Regions from separate parts of the Geobacillus sp. PLS 41 genome, predicted to be linked through region 2. Evidence: riboswitches for the same ligand, from Rfam matches in the RefSeq annotation. Region 2 holds a riboswitch; the other holds the start of a gene.

Region 1 (9,481 bases), 380 kb from region 2:
CCTCATTATGATTCCGCAATTGTTTTTGCTGAGCGTCCTCATTTTCTTACTGGCGAAGGCGATGCCGGGCGATGCGCTGACGGGGCAGCTGGCGGCCAACCCGAAAATGGATCCGCAGACGCTTGAGGAAATGCGGGAAAAACTTGGCTTGAATGATCCGGTACATATTCAATACATCCGTTGGGTGAAAAACATGCTGCAAGGGGATCTCGGCCTTTCCTATACCCACCAGCAGCCGGTCACTGATCTGCTGGCCGGACGGATCGGGAATACGGTGTTGCTGTCGGCGGCGATTTTAATTTTGACGTACCTGATTGCCATTCCGCTTGGCATCGTGTCGGGGCGATGGACAGATACATGGGCTGATAAGCTGATCGTCGGCTACAGCTATCTCGGGTTTGCCACGCCGCTGTTCATTTTTGCTTTGATCATGCTGTTTATTTTCGGCTTTCACCTTGGCTGGTTTCCAACCGGCGGCAGCGTGGACGTTCAGGTCGAGGAAGGGACGCTCGCTTACTATTTAAGCAAATTGAACCATCTCATGCTTCCGGCGTTGTCGGGAGCGCTCATCAACACGGTCGTTACGATTCAATATTTGCGCAGCGAAATCGTCGATACGAAAGTGAAAGATTTCGTGAAAACGGCGCGGGCGAAAGGCGTGCCGGAGCGGCACATCTATTGGCGCCATATTTTGCGCAATTCGTTTTTGCCGATCGCGGCGTTTTTAGGGTATGAGATCACCGGGCTTGTCGGCGGTTCCGTGTTTTTGGAGTCGATCTACAGCTATCCGGGGCTTGGCCAGCTGTTTTTGCAGTCGATTATGCAGCGGGATTACAGCGTCGTGACGGCGCTCGTCATGATTTCCGGCCTGGCGACGCTGGTGGGCACGCTGTTGTCGGACATCATTTTGAGTGCGGTCGACCCGCGCATCCGGATTGAGTAGGGAAGGAGGAAGGCAGCTGACATGAAAGCGGAAATCAGCGGCCCAACGCCGGCCGGAGCGAACATCGAGAAAAGCCCTTCCGCCTTTTCGATCATGTGGCGGGAGGTGGTTCGGGATCGGCTCGCGCTTGGTTCGCTCATCATTTTAGGAATCCTTTTGTCGATCGTCTATGGCGTGTCGCTCTTTTTGGATCAAGAGGAAATCGTGAAAGTGGATTTTCTTTCCATCTATTCTCCGCCGTCAGCGGAACACTGGCTTGGCACAGACTACGGAGGGCGCGACGTGTTTGGCCAGCTCATCATCGGCGCCCGCAATTCGTTTACGATCGGACTGGCCATTACGCTCATCACTGGGGCGATCGGCCTCATTGTCGGATTGGTGGCCGGCTATTTCGGCGGCTGGATTGACAATGTCATTATGCGCATCATCGATTTCATTCTCGTTCTGCCGTTTTTGATGCTCGTTATTGTTTTTGTCGCCATTGTGCCTAAATATAATGTATTGACGTTCATTTTGATCATGAGCGCGTTTTTGTGGACGGGCAAAGCCCGGCTGATCCGCGCCAAAACGCTGGCCGAGCGCGAGCTGGATTATGTCAGCGCGTCAAAAACGCTCGGCACGCCAGATTGGAAAATCATTATTTTTCAAATTTTGCCCAACCTCAGCTCGATCATTATCGTCAATTTGACGTTAAATTTGGCGGGCAACATCGGCATCGAGTCCGGGCTCACGTATCTTGGCTTCGGGCTGCCGGAGAGCACGCCGAGCTTAGGGACGTTGGTCAGCTATGCGACCAACCCGGATGTTTTGCAAAACAAATGGTGGGTTTGGTTGCCTGCGTCATTGCTTATTTTAGTGATGATGCTGTGCATAAATTTCATCGGCCAAGCGCTGAAACGTGCGGCTGATGCAAGACAACGACTAGGATAAGGGGGAAGAAAATGTGAAGAGAAAATGGCTGGCGGCTCTCGCCGCGCTCTTGCTCGTGCTCGCCGGGTGCACGGGCAAATCCGACACAACGAGCGGAAAGGGCAACAATAACGAAAAACCGGCGGCTCAGAAGGAAGACATCAGCAAATTCCCGATGACGGTGAAAAACGACGGGAAAATCATCGACGGCGGCGTGTTGAAATACGGCCTTGTGTCCGATACGCCGTTTGAAGGGACGCTCAGCTATGCATTCTACACCGGAGCGCCCGACGCAGAGATTTTGCAATTTTTTGACGAGTCGCTTTTCCGGACGAACGGTGACTATGAAATTACAAATGATGGGGCTGCCACGTATGAGTTGTCGGATGATAAAAAGACGATGACAATCCATATTAAAGACAATGTGAATTGGCATGACGGCCAGCCGGTGACCGCTGAAGACTTGGAGTATGCGTATTTGGTCATCGGCCATAAAGATTACACCGGCGTCCGCTATGGCGATGCGCTCATCCAAGGGATCGTCGGGATGGAAGAATATCACAGCGGCAAAGCGGATAAAATTTCCGGCATTAAAGTCATCGACAAAAAGACGTTGACGATCACATGGAAACAGGCCAATCCGTCGGTGTTGACCGGCATTTGGGCGTATCCGCTGCCGAAGCATTACTTGAAAGACATTCCGATCAAAGACTTGGCGAAATCGGATAAAATCCGGAAAAACCCGATCGGGTTCGGTCCGTTTAAAGTGAAGAAAATCGTTCCGGGCGAGTCGGTAGAGTTTGTTCGCAATGATGACTACTGGGCTGGCAAACCGAACTTGGAAGGCGTCATTTTGAAAGTCGTCAGCCCGCAAGTCGTCCTGCAAGCGCTGAAAAAAGGCGAAATTGACGTCGCTGAGTTCCCGACTGACCAATATTTGAACGCGAAAGGGACGAAAAACATTCAGTTTATCGGTAGAGTGGATTTGGCGTACAACTATATCGGCTTTAAACTCGGCCATTGGGATGCGAAAAAGCAGGAAAACGTAATGGACAATCCGAAATTCCAAAACAAAAAACTGCGCCAAGCGATGGCGTATGCCATCAACAACCAAGAGGTGGCTGACCGCCTGTATCATGGCTTGCGCTTCCCGGCGAACACGCTCATTCCGCCGTCGTTCCCGGGCTATCATGACAGCTCCATCAAAGGATATACGTACAATCCGGAAAAAGCGAAACAATTGCTGGATGAAGCGGGATATAAAGATGTGGATGGCGATGGCCTCCGCGAAGATCCAAACGGCAAAAAATTCAAGATCAACTTCTTGGCGATGAGCGGTGGGGACATCGCTGAACCGCTGGCCAAATTTTATATGCAATGCTGGAAAGATGTGGGCCTCGATGTTCAGCTTGTAGACGGACGCTTGGCGGAGTTCAACTCCTTCTACGATATGGTCGAAAAAGACGATCCGAAAGTGGATGTCTACGCCGCCGCTTGGGCAACGGGAACGGACGTCGACCCGTACGGATTGTACGGCCGCAACGTCATGTTCAACTACTCGCGCTGGGTGAATGAGAAAAACGATGAACTGTTGGAAAAAGGCCATTCCGAACAGGCGTTTGACAAAGAATATCGTCGGAAAATTTACAGTGAATGGCAAAAGCTGATGAACGAAGAAGTGCCGGTCATCCCGACGTTGTATCGTTCGGCCATTTATGCCGTCAACAACCGCGTCGCCAACTTCACGGTCGATCCGGGCTCGAAACTGACGTGGAAAGATGTCGGCGTCACGTCCGAGCAACCGGAAGTCGAACAATGACGATTGTTGCCTTTGATGATGTATGATAAGATAGAAGATAAATTGCATACGTCTTATCAAGAGTGGGCGAGAGAACGGGCTTGATGACCCCACAGCAACCTGCCGCAGGCAAGGTGCTAACACCCGCAAAGCGGTTTCGCTTTGGATGATAAGAACGGCTCATGGCCCCTTTCGCATCATTCCGAGGCGAAGGGGGTTTTTGTCGATGGGAGGTGAAGGAGAAACAGTGGAGGAGGCGGTTTCGCTCCGCGCTTGCATGGCCGCTCATCTCCCTGCCGCAGCGTTCGCCGTTTGTGTCATGCGCTGTGTGCAGGCGGAGCTCATCCGGTTTGACCCTAAGGCGGCGGTGCATGTCGACCGTGGGGACGGATACGTTCATTTGTATGGGGAAGCGCAAGGAACAGCCTTTTCGTTGTTGTTGACCAACAGTGAGGCGGACGAATGGAAGGCGGACGGACCGTACGCCCTTGACCGCTACATATGGACAGAGCTTGGGAAAAAAGGGATTTTCCCGATGCAGATGACGCCGTATTTACAAGCAGTATGGTTAACTGAGTCATAGAAAGGAAGAGGGACGAATGGCAGTCAAAAAATTTGAACATGTCGGCATTCAAGTGAAAGACATCGAGGCATCGAAAGAGTTTTATCAAAATGTTGTCGGCTTGGAGCTGCTCGACGAAATGATTCATACGAACGGCACGATGAAATTGGCGTTTTTAGGGATTGGCGGCTCGATCATTGTCGAGCTGATCGAAGGATACAATCCGGATTTGCCGACGGAAGGAAAAGTGCACCATGTGGCGTTTACGGTGGAAGGCATTGAGCAGGAGAAAGAACGGCTTCAGTCGCTCGGTGTGCCGCTTGTGTGGGAAGAAATAACGACACTTCCGAACGGGGCCAAATATTTGTTCTTCCTCGGGCCCGACGGCGAATGGATCGAGTTTTACGAGCCTGCTCGATAAATGGCGTCACGCTAGGCGGCCAGCTGTTTGGGCCGCCTATGAATTTGCCGTCTGGCGATTGGCGCTTCGTTCCATTTTTCTTCGTATGGCCTTGCCTGCCGCTAGACAACAACCGTCCATGTAGGAGTCGTCGTCTTCTCGATTCAATGGTATACTAGAAAAAGAGAGGGGGAGGATGACGTGGAAGAAATGATCGTGCACGCGATTCAAGACGACTACCCTGATGAATTCGCCTGGTGCTACGGCTGCGGGCGTCTGAATGAACAAGGCCACCATTTCCGCACCGGGTGGCGGGGCGACAAAACGGTGACGGTGTATACGCCGCGTCCGGAACATACGGCGATTCCAGGGTTTGTGTACGGCGGGCTGATCGCCTCGCTCATTGATTGCCACGGCACCGGTTCAGCGGCGCTTGCCTTGCATCGGAAAAACGGCCATGAACCAGGGAGCGGGGAAACGCCGCCGCGCTTTGTCACTGCGTCGCTTCACGTCGATTTCGTCAAGCCGACGCCGCATGGAGTGCCGCTTGTCGCCGTCGGCACTGTGACGGAGATTCATCCGAAAAAATGGAAAGTGGACACCGAAGTGTTCGCCAACGGCGAACTGTGCGCCCGCGGGCAAGTCGTCGCCGTCGTAATGCCGAAAACGTTTGTCCGTGGGTAACAAGCAACAAAAGGCGCCGGAGAGCGGCTGTTTTTGACAGCGCTTTCTCCGGCGCTTGGCAACTGGTCGAAAACGGCTGCGCCTCACCTCGTTTCGCCATTGAGGACTGATGATGTCATGAAAAAGGCAACTCGACAACGCCTCTTCTCAAGTGGGGAAACCTTGTGAAATTGGTTCTCCTTTTTCAACAAAACCACCGATTTGGCGAACATCATCGTTTTTCGCCGGTTTTCTCGGATTCCTCTGATCATCGCTTTCCATGCGTTTCAAAACAACAACAGCAGCTGCTGTTTGGCCTCGTCGAATCCAAGGAGAACGAGCATGCGCAAAAACGCCTTTTGGAGATCCATCACCTTCACGGTTTGTCCATGATCAGCACCGACGACGTGGCGCTCGCCACCTCTTTGCCGTTTTGCCGCACGATGGCGGTTACATAGGCGACGGTTTTCCCGAACTTTTCCACCCGCGCCTCGATTTCGGCTTCTCCAGCCACCGCTGGGCGGTGAAACGTCGTCTGCAAGTTGATGGAGGCGTGCATTTGGTCATCGCGAAGCAAGGTCGTCACCGCATACGCCATGAGAATGTCCGCCGCCGCCCCGACGAACCCGCCCATAATCACCCCGTTGCCGTTGAGCAGCGATTCGCTGATCGTCCATACGCCTTTCGCATAGCCGTCTCGGGCTTCCGTCAGGCGGACGCCGAGCGTTTCGTCGCATGGGGGCGGCGCGCTTTGACCGGCGATGACAGCGTGCAAGTTGGTCATTGGCTTCATGTGGAACACCCTTTCTGTTGTCAATCATGTTTTTTTATTCGCCAAACGGCGGCGATTTCCTCTTTTCGCGTGCATGAGGAGGAGAACGGCAAAGCTGTGGCGAAAGAAACAAGCAGCTGATGATGGAAAGGAGATGGTCTCATGTATCAACCGCCAGACGCCGGCCGTTGGACGGGACGGATTGACAGCGTGAGCGATGAGCAGGCGTTTCGTCTTCATCAGCGCATTCGCTTGCTCGATTTGTCGCAGCCATTGGAGACGGTGGAACGAGCGGCGGCATTCATCGGGTTTGCGTGCGACGAAGGAGTGCGCCGCAACCAAGGCCGCCAAGGGGCGAAAGAGGCGCCGGCCGCCGTCAAAGCGGCGCTGGCCCGGCTGCCTTGGCATCTTCCGGAAGGGGTCGTTGTCTATGACGCAGGCGATGTCGTTTGCGTCGATGAACGGCTCGAACAAAGCCAGACTGAACTTGGGAAGGCGGTCGCCCGCCTGCTGAAAAACGGGATGGCGTCTATCGTGATCGGCGGCGGCCATGAGACGGCGTACGGCCATTACTTGGGCGTTCGCGAAGCGCTCGGGCCCGAAGCCCGCCTTGGCATCCTCAACATTGACGCCCATTTCGACTTGCGCCCGTACGATGACGGGCCGACGTCCGGGACGATGTTTCGGCAAATATTGGATCAAGACGAACGGGTCCGTTACTTCTGCCTCGGCATTCAGCGGCTTGGCAACACGGCGGCGCTGTTTGCGGCGGCCGAGACGTACGGCTGCCGGTACATGCTTGAAGACGAGCTGACCGCAGGGCCGATCGAGGCCGCCTATGAACAAATCGAGGAATTTGCCGCTCATCACGATGCCGTGATGTTGACCATTTGCATGGACGCCATCAGCGCGGCTGCCGCGCCGGGGGTGAGCGCGCCGTCGCCGTTTGGACTCGCTCCGTCGCTAGTGCGCGCTCTCGTCCGCCGAATCGTTTCTCATCCGAAAACGATCAGCGTCGATCTTTGCGAAGTCAATCCACTCTGGGATGAAGGCGGAAAAACGGTGGCGTTGGCCGCCGCCTTTTGCATGGAAGCGCTCCTTCATTTTCGACGCTTGCAGCCAAGGCGGTGAGAACGTGAAATTGGTCATTGCCGAACGGGACGACAAGGAACGAGAAGCGATCCGCTGGCTCGTTTCCGCGTATTCCTTGCCGATTGAGCAAGTATATACGGCGGCTACGGTCGAGGAGATGATGGCGTTTCTTGAGCGGGAGGCGCCGGAGCTATTGTACGTCGAACTGGATATGATTCCGTATGAACGATGGTCGAAGGCGACATCCCACGTCCGCTTGTTTTGCCAACGCGTGATTGCCGCAACGGCCGAGGCGACGTTTGCGCGGGCGAAACAAGCCATCGACTGGCAATGCGTCGATTTGCTTGTGAAGCCGCTTGAGCCCGCCAAGCTGAAACAAGCGTTGAGGACGGCGGTTTCGCTTTCCTCCAACAGCCGCTCGAGCCTGACAGCGGGTTTTGACGGCCATGACGACTACCGCGCATTATTTTACGATGACCCCGCCGCAGCTTCCACCCATGTATGGCTTGTGCAGGCGGAACAGCCTGCCTTGTCTCGAGAAGTGATCCGCTTTTTAACGAGCTATCCGTTTCGCGGACGGGCGCGCGTATTGCCGCTCACCCATATGGCGGTTTGCCTGCTTCCCGATTTGCCGGGCGACGGGAAAGAAGAGGCGTGGAAGCTGTTGCGCGATTGGGAAGAGGAGCATCATGAGCCGCTCGCGGTTGTCGTGATGCCGCCTGATGGTCGGAAAACGGTGCGCGGGCAATACCAAGCGGCCCGCCGGTTGCTGGAGACGACGTTTTTCATTGGCTATCGCCAAGTGATCGCTCCCGCTTCGGAATACGAACAGTGGCGTGAGCTCGATCCGTTTTTGACGCCGGAGGAGCAGCGGCAATGGATCGAGATGCTCGAGCGGTTCGACCATGAAGGGGTGAAGCGATGGCTGCGGCGCGAATTCTCCCATTGGAAGCCGCCGTTTCCGAGCCCGGAGATGGTGCGGACGCGGCTGACGAGCATCTTGGCGCAAATCCGCCGGTTTATGAAAACATACGGCCTTGACCGCGGCGGAACCGAGCGGGAGTATATGCGCATTTTTCAAGACATTTTGTACAATCCCGTCTTGTATCGCATCGTTCAAGAATTGATTTTATTTTTATATCGATTGTTCCATGAGGCCAAGCAGGCCGAGGAAGACGCGCGCGTCGACGCCGTGGAGCGCGGCCTCCGCTATATGGAGGCGCATTTTCGCGATCCGTCGCTCACGCTTGAGCGGGTCGCGGCCGCCGCCGGGCGCAGCCCCGCGTATTTCAGCCATTTGTTGTCGAAAAAGCGCGGCGTGACGTTTCGCCAGTGGCTGACCAACCGGCGGCTTGAGGAAGCGAAACGGCTGCTTCGGCAGACGGATTTGTCGATTAAAGAAATCGCCGAACAAACCGGGTTTCGCACCGCCCATTATTTGATGCGCGTCTTTAAAGCCGAACTGAACCAGACGCCGACCGCCTACCGCGATGAACAACGGCTGAAACCGTCATCACCGCGGTAGGCGGTTTTTTCAAAAGAAATGAACATATATCAAAAGAAATGGATAGATGAAGCGAAAAGAAAAAAGAAATTTCAAAAAAAATGGATCATCTTGAAAAGACGAGAATCTATCTCCATCCTCTTGGCTTCCTTACAATAAAAAGCAAAGAGGAAAAAGGAGAGGATGACGATGGCAGAAAAACGGACCGTACGCCCGTTTGCGGGCACCGAGCGGCGGGCGAAAGGATGGATTCAAGAAGCGGCGCTGCGGATGCTGAACAACAATTTGCATCCCGATGTCGCCGAGCGGCCGGATGAGTTGATCGTCTACGGCGGCATCGGCAAGGCGGCGCGCAACTGGGAATGTTACGAGGCGATTGTGGACACCCTTCTTCGTTTAGAAAACGATGAAACGTTGCTCATTCAATCCGGCAAGCCGGTGGCGGTGTTTCGCACGCATCCGGACGCCCCTCGCGTGCTGATCGCCAACTCCAACCTCGTGCCCGCATGGGCGACGTGGGACCATTTCCACGAACTTGACAAAAAAGGGTTGATCATGTACGGACAAATGACGGCCGGGAGCTGGATTTACATCGGCAGCCAAGGGATCGTCCAAGGGACGTATGAAACGTTTGCCGAAGTGGCGCGCCAGCACTTTGGCGGCACGCTGGCCGGGACGATCACGCTAACCGCCGGCCTTGGCGGCATGGGCGGGGCGCAGCCGCTCGCCGTGACGATGAACGGCGGCGTCTGCCTCGCCATCGAAGTCGATCCGGCCCGCATCCAGCGCCGCATTGACACGAATTACTTGGATACGATGACCGACAGCCTAGACGCGG
Region 2 (9,481 bases):
TTTCAAAAATTTTTTTCGAACAATCCAAGGCGGCCGATCCGCTCCGCCGCTTCGCGAAGCCGCGCTTCATCGGTCAACAATCCAACGCGCACATACCCTTCGCCGTGTTTTCCAAAACCGATGCCTGGGGCGACGGCGACGTGCGCCCGCTCAAGCAACAGATCGGCAAATTCGGCGGATGATGCGCCTTTTGGCAACGGAAGCCAGGCGAAAAATGATCCAGACGGCGCCGGCGCTTCCCAGCCGATCGCGCAGAGCGCAGCGATGAACGCATTGCGGCGCGCCTCATACAATGCGACCAACTCCGTGACACAATCTTGCGGACCAAGGAGCGCCGCGGCGGCCGCTTCCTGGATGGCGCCGAACAAGCTGACATACAAATGATCCTGCAAAAGCTCAAGCGCCCGAATGATCCGCTCGTTGCCGACGGCAAACGCCACACGCCAGCCGGCCATATTGTATGTTTTCGAAAACGTATAAATTTCGACGCCGACGTCTTTCGCCCCATCGGCTTCCAGGAAGCTGACCGGTTTCCGGCCGTCAAAGCCGATCGCCCCATAAGCGAAATCGTGCACGACGGCAATGCCGTGCTTGGCGGCAAACGCCACCGTCTCCGCGAAAAATTCCTTTGTCGCCGTCGCACCGGTCGGATTGTTCGGATAGTTTAAAAACATGAGCTTCGCTCGGTCGGCGACCGACTCCGGAATGGCTTCGTAATCCGGTAAGAATCCGTTTTCCGAAGAAAGCGGCATCATCTCCATCCGCGCGCGGGCAAGCGCGATCCCCGACCAATAGTCCGGATAGCCCGGGTCCGGGACAAGCACCACATCGCCCGGGTTGACGAGGCAAAGCGGCAGCTCGACAAGCCCGGCCTTGCCGCCGAACAAAATGGCGACTTCGCGGTCTGGATCGACGTTCACCCCGTATTCACGCGCGTAAAACGCGGCAATGGCTTCTTTCAAAAAGAAGTAGCCTTGAAATGGCGAATATTTATGGTATTTCGGATTGGCCGCCGCCCGCTGCATCGCCTCGACGATATGCTTTGGCGTCGGCTGATCCGGGTTGCCTTGCCCTAAATTGATCACGTCGCATCCGGCCTTGATTTTCTCCCCGACTTTTGCGACAAGCGAGGCGAAAAATTGCTTTGGCAGCTGCTCAAGCAGCTCGGAAAAAGGAATTTCCATCGTCATCGCCCACACCTTCTTAAAAAATTCTTGAAATTCTAGTGCAACATCATATATCGTAAAAAGCAAAATGTAAAGCAAAATTTTTTCGAGGTGAAAACTCATGACGATCCGCATCGCCTGCCTCCAGCTTGATATTGCATTTGGCGATCCAGCAAAAAACGAACAGCAAGCCGAACAGGCCGTGGAATCCGCTGCCAAAGACGGCGCTGACATCATCGTGCTGCCAGAGTTATGGACGACCGGCTACGATTTGACGCGCCTGGATGAAATTGCCGACGAAGGCGCCGAACGGGCGAAGGCGCTCGCTTCCCGATTGGCGCAAACGTACGGCGTCCATTTCGTCGCTGGTTCGGTCGCCAAAAAAACAGCCGCCGGCGTGACAAACACGATGATCGTGGCCGACCGCCATGGCCAAATCGTCGGCGAATACAGCAAACTCCATCTGTTCCAATTAATGGATGAACATTTGTATTTGCAGCCGGGAAGCAGCTTAGGCTTGTTTTCGCTCGACGGGCTTGCATGCGCCGGGGTCATTTGCTATGACATCCGCTTTCCGGAGTGGATTCGCGCCCATGCGTTGGCCGGAGCGGAAGTGCTGTTTGTCGTCGCCGAATGGCCGCTTCCCCGCCTGCACCATTGGCGGACGCTCTTGATGGCGCGGGCGATTGAAAACCAATGCTACGTCGTCGCCTGCAACCGGGCTGGCCGCGACCCGAACAACGTCTTTGCCGGCCATTCGCTCGTCATCGACCCATGGGGCGAAGTGATCGCCGAGGCGGACGAGAAGCCGGGCATTCTCTCGGCCGACATCGATCCCGCACTCGTTGCGGACGTCCGCGCACGCATCCCGGTGTTTGCCGACCGCCGGCCGCACGACTACGAAGCGGCAAAAAATTTTTTCAAAACGTATTGACAATCGATTGATCGACCATGTATCATTCGAATCAAACAACCAAACGATTGACAACATCGTGAAAATTGCAAAAACTGAATACGAGAAATCGGTACTCTTATCAAGAGTTGGCTGAGGGAATTGGCCCAATGAAGCCCAGCAACCGACCGTAATACTATCGTGAGATAGGGCGCACGCCAAGGGCGGCGCCGGAAGCGTCATGCTTCCGCAGGGCACGGTGCTAAGTCCAACAGAAAGACCGATGTCTTTCTGAAAGATAAGAGGCGCGAAGAACGAATGAATCTTCAAGCCTCTTTCCGTATGCGAAAGAGGCTTTTTCATTTGCCGGAAACGCCGAGATTTCAGCGCCGCGTCAGAACCGGCATTTGAAAACGAGCGAAATGAAAAAAGGGGGAACAAGGAAATGACCACTGTTCAAACATCGGTTTACGAACCGCTGACCGAACCGAAGGCGGTATCTCTCGCTGTCCGCCTCGGCCTATTCCGCGACGGAGCGCCGCTTGCCTGCCGCGAGATCGGCGACGGGAACTTGAACCTTGTTTTTCATATCGTCGATCAAGAAACGAAACAAGGCGTCATCATCAAACAAGCGTTGCCGTACGCCAAAGTGGTCGGCGAAAGCTGGCCGCTCACGTTAAAGCGCGCTGTCATTGAAAGCAACGCGCTGCGCACGTTTGCGAGCTACGTGCCGCAATACGTGCCGAAAGTCTACTATTCTGACGAATCGCTCGCCATTACGGTGATGGAAGACTTATCCCGTTTGCAAATCGCCCGCAAAGGGCTGATCGAAGGGAAAACGTATCCGCTTTTGTCCCAGCATATCGGCGAGTTTGTCGCCAAAACGGCATTTTATACGTCTGACTTCGGCATGAACCAGCAAGAGAAAAAGAAATTGGCGCAAAGCTTCGTCAATCCGGAACTGTGCAAAATTACCGAAGACCTCGTCTTCACCGACCCGTTTTTTGACCACGAAACGAACAACTTTGAAGACGAATTGCGCCCAGACGTTGAAGCGCTTTGGCGCGATGACCGACTCCACCTAGAAGCAGCAAAGCTGAAGCGCAAGTTTTTAACCGAAGCCGATGTGCTCTTGCATGGCGATTTGCATACCGGCAGCATTTTCGTAAGCGCCGACGAAACGAAAGTGATCGACCCAGAATTCGCCTTTTACGGTCCGATCGGGTTTGACCTTGGCCAATTTTTCGCCAATTTGCTGTTAAATGCGTTGTCCCGCTCTGAATTAGAGCGCCAACCGCTCTTTGACCACATCGACCGGACATGGGACGTCTTTGCGTCCGTGTTCTCAAACCTTTGGCGCACCGAGAGCGTGGAAACGTACGCCGCGACGCCGGGCTTGCTCGAGGACGTGCTCCGGCACGCGTTCATCGACGCCGTCGGCTTTGCCGGCTGCGAAGTCATCCGCCGGACGATCGGCCTCGCCCATGTGGCGGACCTTGACGGCATCGAGCACAAAGATGAACGGCTTGTTGCCAAACGGCATGCCCTCCGTCTCGGCCGCCGCTTGATCATTGAGCGCCGCGTGTTCACCGGAACGGAAGACTTCCGCCGCCTGTTTGCCGAAACGGAACAATAATGCCATACAATCGTCCGGGTCTCGACGCAAGCTGCGCGGCGCTGACCCGGACAAACCAAAAAAAAGAGAAAGGAAGATGGCGATGAGCACCTTTGCCATCCCACGCTCCGTTGAATGGCGCGAGACGCATGTGACGATTTTAAACCAGCAAAAGCTTCCATCCATCATCGAATATATCGACTTGCACACTCTGGAAGACGTCTATGAGGCGATTGCCACGCTGAAAGTGCGCGGCGCGCCGGCGATCGGCATCACCGCCGCCTATGGCCTGGCGCTTGCCGCTTTACGCTACGACACCGAATCGCTCGATGAATTCCGCCGTCGCTTGAAACGAGATCGTGACTACCTAGCCAGTGCCCGGCCGACTGCCGTCAACTTGTTTTGGGCGCTCGATCGGCTCGTCACCGCTGCGGCCGACGCCCTTTCCGTCAACGAGGCCAAAACGACGCTCGTCCACGAAGCGATTCGCATTCAAGTAGAAGACGAGGATGTGTGCCGCCGCATTGGCGAGCATGCCTTGTCGCTCTTCAGGCCCGGCGAGCGGGTGATGACGATTTGCAACGCCGGCTCGATCGCCACCGCCCGCTACGGAACGGCGCTCGCCCCGTTTTATTTGGCGAAAGAAAAAGGAATTGAACTATCCGTTTACGCTCTCGAGACGCGGCCGGTGTTGCAAGGGGCGCGCCTGACCGCTTGGGAACTGATGCAAGCGGGCGTTGATGTGACGCTCATCACCGACAACATGGCAGCGCAAGCGATCAAGGCGAAAGGCATTGGCGCCATCATCGTCGGCGCCGACCGGATCGCGCAAAACGGCGATACGGCGAACAAAATCGGCACGTTCGGCCTGGCCTTGCTCGCGAAGTCGTTTGACATTCCGTTTTACGTCGCTGCGCCGTTGTCCACGATCGATTTGACGACGAAAACAGGTGCGGACATCCCGATCGAAGAGCGCCATCCGGATGAAGTGACCCACATCGCCGGCGTGCGCATCGCCCCGGAAGGCGTCAACGTATACAATCCGGCGTTTGACGTAACGCCAAACGAACTCATTACCGCGATCATTACCGAAAAAGGCATCATTCGCGGCAATTACAACGCAACGCTGCCATCATTATTCACAAAGGAGGAGCAGCATGAAACGATTTAAGGCCTTATCGTTCCTTTCTCTTCTTTTCTTTGCCGTGTTCTCCGTCTTGGCCGGCTGCACGAACGAGCAAGACGCCGTGAGCTCTAAGCCGGCCAACGAAACGAAGCAAACGGCCATCCAAGGCGACACCGTCTCATCCAACAGCCAAACCGCATCGAGCAGCGAACAGGCGGCCATCCCGGAGAAGCTGAAAAAACCGGTGAAGATCGCCGCCATTATGCAACTGTCCATCGGCACGTTCTCATCGCAATACATCGCCGGCGTCAAAGAACAAGTGCAAAAATTCGGCGGCGAGGTGCAAATTTACAACGCCGACAACGATTTAACCAAAATGGCATCGTACGTTGAGACGGCCATTACACAAAATGTGGACGCCATTTTGCTTGACCACGGCCGCGCCGATGCGCTCGAAGGCCCGGTGAAAAAAGCCGTCGCCAAAGGCATTCCAGTTGTGGCGTTTGACAACGATTTGAACATTCCCGGCGTCACCGTCATCGACCAAGACGACTACAGCCTCGCCTGGAAAACATTAAAAACGCTCGCAGAAGACTTAAACGGGGAAGGCAACATCGTCACGATTTGGGTCGGCGGCTTTACCCCGATGGAACGCCGCCATGTCATTTATGACGCGTTCAAAAAACGCTATCCGAACATTAAAGAAATTGCCAAGTTTGGCACGGCGAGCGCCAACACAGCTTTGGACACACAAACGCAAATGGAAGCGATTTTGAAAAAATACCCGAACAAAGGCGACATTGACGCTGTCTTCGCAACTTGGGACGAGTTCGCCAAAGGGGCGACGCGCGCCATCGAGCAAGCTGGGCGCACGGAAATTAAAGTGTATGGCATCGATTTGAGCGATGAAGACTTGCAAATGATCCAAAAACCAAACAGCCCATGGGTGGCGACAACGGCGACCGACCCAGCCGAAGTCGGCCGCGTCCAAGTGCGGTTCGCGTATCAAAAAATCGCTGGAGAAAAAACGCCGAACATTTACTCGCTTGAGCCGCATTTAGTGAAACGGTCCGATCTTCCGGACAAACAAGTGTCGATGAATGAGCTTTCGCAATACATCCCGGGCTGGGGGCAATCCAATGTCGCCATCTCGCCGTGGATGAAAACGTTGGAAGCCCAGGTGAACAAAAAATGAACGGGTTGTCAATGCGGGGCATGGAAAAATCGTTTGGCGCCGTGCGCGTGCTCGACGGCGTGGACTTCGACGTTCGTCCTGGCGAAGTCCACGCCCTTTTAGGCATGAACGGCGCCGGCAAAAGCACGCTCATGAACATTTTGGCCGGCGCCATTCCGCCTGACGCTGGTACGATCACGATCGACGGTACGATATACACGTTTTCATCGCCGCGCGAAGCAAAACAAGCCGGCATCGGCCTCGTCGTTCAAGAAGTTGACACAGCGCTCTTTCCCGGCTTGCCGATTTACGAAAATGTAGCGGCGGACGAGTTCGTCCATGTGAAGCAACGGCCGATTCGCTCGCTGCGTCAAGAAAAAGAGCGGGCCGCCGCCCTGCTTCGCCGCGTCGGCCTGTCGTTGCCGCCGACGAAATTGGTTCGCGACTGCTCGCTCCATGAAAAGCAGCTGATTGTGCTCGCCAAAGTGCTGTCATCCAACGCGCGCTATATCATCCTAGACGAACCGACGGCCGCCTTAAGCGAGGCGGAAACAAGGCGTCTGTTTGCCATCATCGATGAACTGAAGCAGCAAGGCGTCGGCTTTATTTACATCTCTCATAAACTGAAAGAAGTTCAGGAGATCGCTGACCGGCTGACGATTTTGCGCGACGGCCGCGTCGTCTATCACGGAGGCGCCCGCAGCCTGCCGCTTGAGGACATCGTCCTTCATATGACTGGAACGAAGCGGACCGCCGCCGCGAAACAAGCACGCACATACAGAAGCGACATCGCGTTTGCCGCCCGCGGAATTTTGATCGACAAAACCGGGACAACAGTCGACCTATACGCCCACCGCGGCGAAATCGTCGGCATCGCTGGCCTCGTCGGCGCCGGCAAGACGGAGCTTGCCGAAAGCCTCATCGCCCACCGGAACACATCCGGCGAGTGGGAAATTGATGGCAGACGCTATGTGTTCTCATCGCCTTATGAAGCCATCGACGCCGGCCTTTGCCTCATCCCGGAAGAACGGCGCAAACAAGGGTTGTTTTTGCCCGAATCAGTGAAAACGAACTTGACCGTCCGCCTTCTTTCCCGCCTGTCGCGCTGGCAATGGATCAGCTGGGCGAAAGAAGCGGCTGAAGCCGACGGGCTCGTCCGCTCGCTAGGTGTTCATCCGCCGTCAAGCACCACCGTCGTTCGCCACTTGAGCGGCGGCAATCAACAAAAAGTCGTCATCGGCAAATGGCTCAACACAAACGCACGCGTCTTTTTGTTTGACGAACCGACCAAAGGGATCGACGTCCATGCGAAGCAAGAGGTGTTTTCCATCATTCGCTCCCTTGCCGATGAAGGAAAAACGGTGCTGTACTTTTCCAGCGAATTTCAAGAGCTGCTTGACATTTGCGACACCATCTACGTGATGGTCGACGGCCGGCTGCTCGCTCGCCTGCCGGCCGCTGAATTGACGTATGAACAGCTTGTTTACTATTGCAGCGGAGGTGAGATCCATGAGCCAGCCAGCCGTTTCCACAACGCCGTCGAAAAAAACGGCGCCGTCCATTCTTGAATGGTTGTATAAACACGGCACCTTGCTGGCCATTCTTGCCGTTATCGCCTACTTCGGCATCACGCAAGACCGATTTTTTACGTATGAAAACTTCAGTGACATTTTGCGGTCCATTTCGATCGTGACGCTCGTGGCAATCGGCATTACGTTTTCGCTCATCGTCGATGGCTTCGATTTGTCCGTCGGCTCGACGGTGAGCCTAGCGACGATCGCGAGCGCAGCGGCGCTCGTCCTGTACCGCCAAGAAATTTTCATCACCCTGCTCGTGCCGCTGTTGCTCGGCATTGCTGTCGGGCTCTTGAACTCGTTGTTGATCGTCAAATTCAAATTGCCCGATTTGCTCGCGACGTTGGCGACGATGTACGCCATTAACGGCGTGCAGCTCACCTATACGAAAGGGTTTTCGATCTACAACGACATGCCGCTGCCCGATGGCGGCACGGCGCCGGGCAAATTCATTCCTTCCTTTTTATTTATCGGCCAGGGAGAGCTGTTCGGCGTGCCGTTTTCGGTCTTGCTTATGCTGTTTGTCGTCATTGCCGCTCATCTGTTTTTAACGTACACGAAACCCGGCCGCCTCTTTTATTTGACCGGGGAAAACCGCGAGGCGGCAAGGCTCTCAGGCATCCCGGTCAACCGCTATCGGACATATGCATACGTCATCAGCGGGTTTTTTGCGGCCTTAGGCGGCATCGTCCTTGCCTCGCGCATCGGCACCGGGCAAGTGTCGGCCGGCGCCTCGCTTTTAATGGACAGCGTCGCCGCCGCCTACATCGGCTTTTCCGTCTTTGGCGCCGGCAAGCCGAACGTCATCGGCACATTGTTCGGCTCGATTTTAATGGGCGTGTTGCTGAACGGCTTGACGATGGCAAACGTTCCGTATTACGCCCAAGACATTATAAAAGGCGCCATTTTAGTCGGCGCCCTCGCCTTGTCGCATTGGCAAAAAAAATAACGCCCGATCTCTGCCCCCGTGGATGGCAATCCTCGGGGGCAGACGCGTTTTTCTAGGCAAGCCGTCAGCCTCTTTTTCCGCCTGCTTCATTGCAGCATCCGCATACAACGCCTTCCAAACCCTTTGCCTGTTCCACGAACGCAAGAGCGTCATCTACGTAAGCGGCGCTCAAGCTCCAACAGCTTCGCCTTCACATCGGTGCGGCTTCCAGCATAGCCAATGAGAGCGCCGTTTTTGCCGACAACGCGGTGGCACGGAACGAGAATCGACAGTTCATTCGCCCGGTTTGCCTGACCGACGGCGCGCACCGCTTTCGGGCGGCCGATTTGCGCGGCGATGTCAGCGTATGTCGCCGTCTCGCCGTACGGAATGCGGCAAAGCGCCGCCCACACCTCTTCTTGGAAGGCAGTTCCCTTCCACTTCAGCGGCAAGTCAAATGCTTGGCGTCGACCGTGGAAATACTCATCCAGCTGCCTAAGCGCGCGTTCAAGAAGCGGCGACCAGCTTTTGACAGCCGGATGTTCGCCGGCGAACGCGCGCCATTCTTCTGGAAACAGCTCGACTTTGACAATCGCGTCGCCGTCGGAGGCGATGTAAATGTCGCCGAGCAGCTCTGAGCGGTATACTGCATATTCAATCGTCATCGTCGTCCTCCCTTTCCATTCGTTCGATCGGCAGCGTGATATGGAACGTCGTGCCGACGCCGACTTCGCTTTCCACTTCAATTTTCCCTTGGTGCTCTTCTATGATTTTATAGCTGACCATCAAGCCGAGGCCGGTGCCGCGTTCTTTCGTCGTATAAAACGGCTCGCCAAGCTTTTTGATTTTATCTTTTGGAATGCCGCATCCTTGGTCGGTGATGGAGATGCGCACATAGCACCCGGCGCGGGTGATGCGCACCGTAATGTCCCCGCCTTTTGGCATCACTTCGATGGCGTTTTTCAAAATATTGATGAACACTTGCTTCAACTGATTCGGCTCGCAA

Evidence for each region. Region 2 has a riboswitch for S-adenosylmethionine ahead of mtnK (S-methyl-5-thioribose kinase). Riboswitches for the same ligand answer to the same signal wherever they lie in the genome.
Region 1: it holds a riboswitch for S-adenosylmethionine, as region 2 does, so the genes downstream of both, ACVX3G_RS13595 (hypothetical protein) here and mtnK (S-methyl-5-thioribose kinase) in region 2, are expected to answer to the same signal.

The regions. Positions count from the first base shown of each region.
Region 1 covers NZ_CM151395.1:2,717,244-2,726,724, reverse strand. The annotation lists gene opp4B (oligopeptide ABC transporter permease) at 1-943, shown strand, start outside; gene ACVX3G_RS13605 (ABC transporter permease) at 965-1,873, shown strand; gene opp4A (oligopeptide ABC transporter substrate-binding protein) at 1,887-3,671, shown strand; SAM riboswitch class I at 3,722-3,826, shown strand; gene ACVX3G_RS13595 (hypothetical protein) at 3,877-4,233, shown strand; gene ACVX3G_RS13590 (VOC family protein) at 4,250-4,633, shown strand; gene ACVX3G_RS13585 (PaaI family thioesterase) at 4,814-5,296, shown strand; gene ACVX3G_RS13580 (PaaI family thioesterase) at 5,652-6,068, opposite strand; gene hutG (formimidoylglutamase) at 6,210-7,178, shown strand; gene ACVX3G_RS13570 (helix-turn-helix domain-containing protein) at 7,183-8,664, shown strand; partial or broken gene hutU (urocanate hydratase) at 8,833-9,481, shown strand, end outside.
Region 2 covers NZ_CM151395.1:3,099,840-3,109,320, forward strand. The annotation lists gene ACVX3G_RS15515 (pyridoxal phosphate-dependent aminotransferase) at 3-1,190, opposite strand; gene ACVX3G_RS15520 (carbon-nitrogen family hydrolase) at 1,288-2,100, shown strand; SAM riboswitch class I at 2,195-2,363, shown strand; gene mtnK (S-methyl-5-thioribose kinase) at 2,504-3,694, shown strand; gene mtnA (S-methyl-5-thioribose-1-phosphate isomerase) at 3,777-4,844, shown strand; gene ACVX3G_RS15535 (sugar ABC transporter substrate-binding protein) at 4,831-5,994, shown strand; gene ACVX3G_RS15540 (sugar ABC transporter ATP-binding protein) at 5,991-7,541, shown strand; gene ACVX3G_RS15545 (ABC transporter permease) at 7,483-8,496, shown strand; gene ACVX3G_RS15550 (methylated-DNA--[protein]-cysteine S-methyltransferase) at 8,646-9,140, opposite strand; gene ACVX3G_RS15555 (PAS domain-containing sensor histidine kinase) at 9,130-9,481, opposite strand, start outside.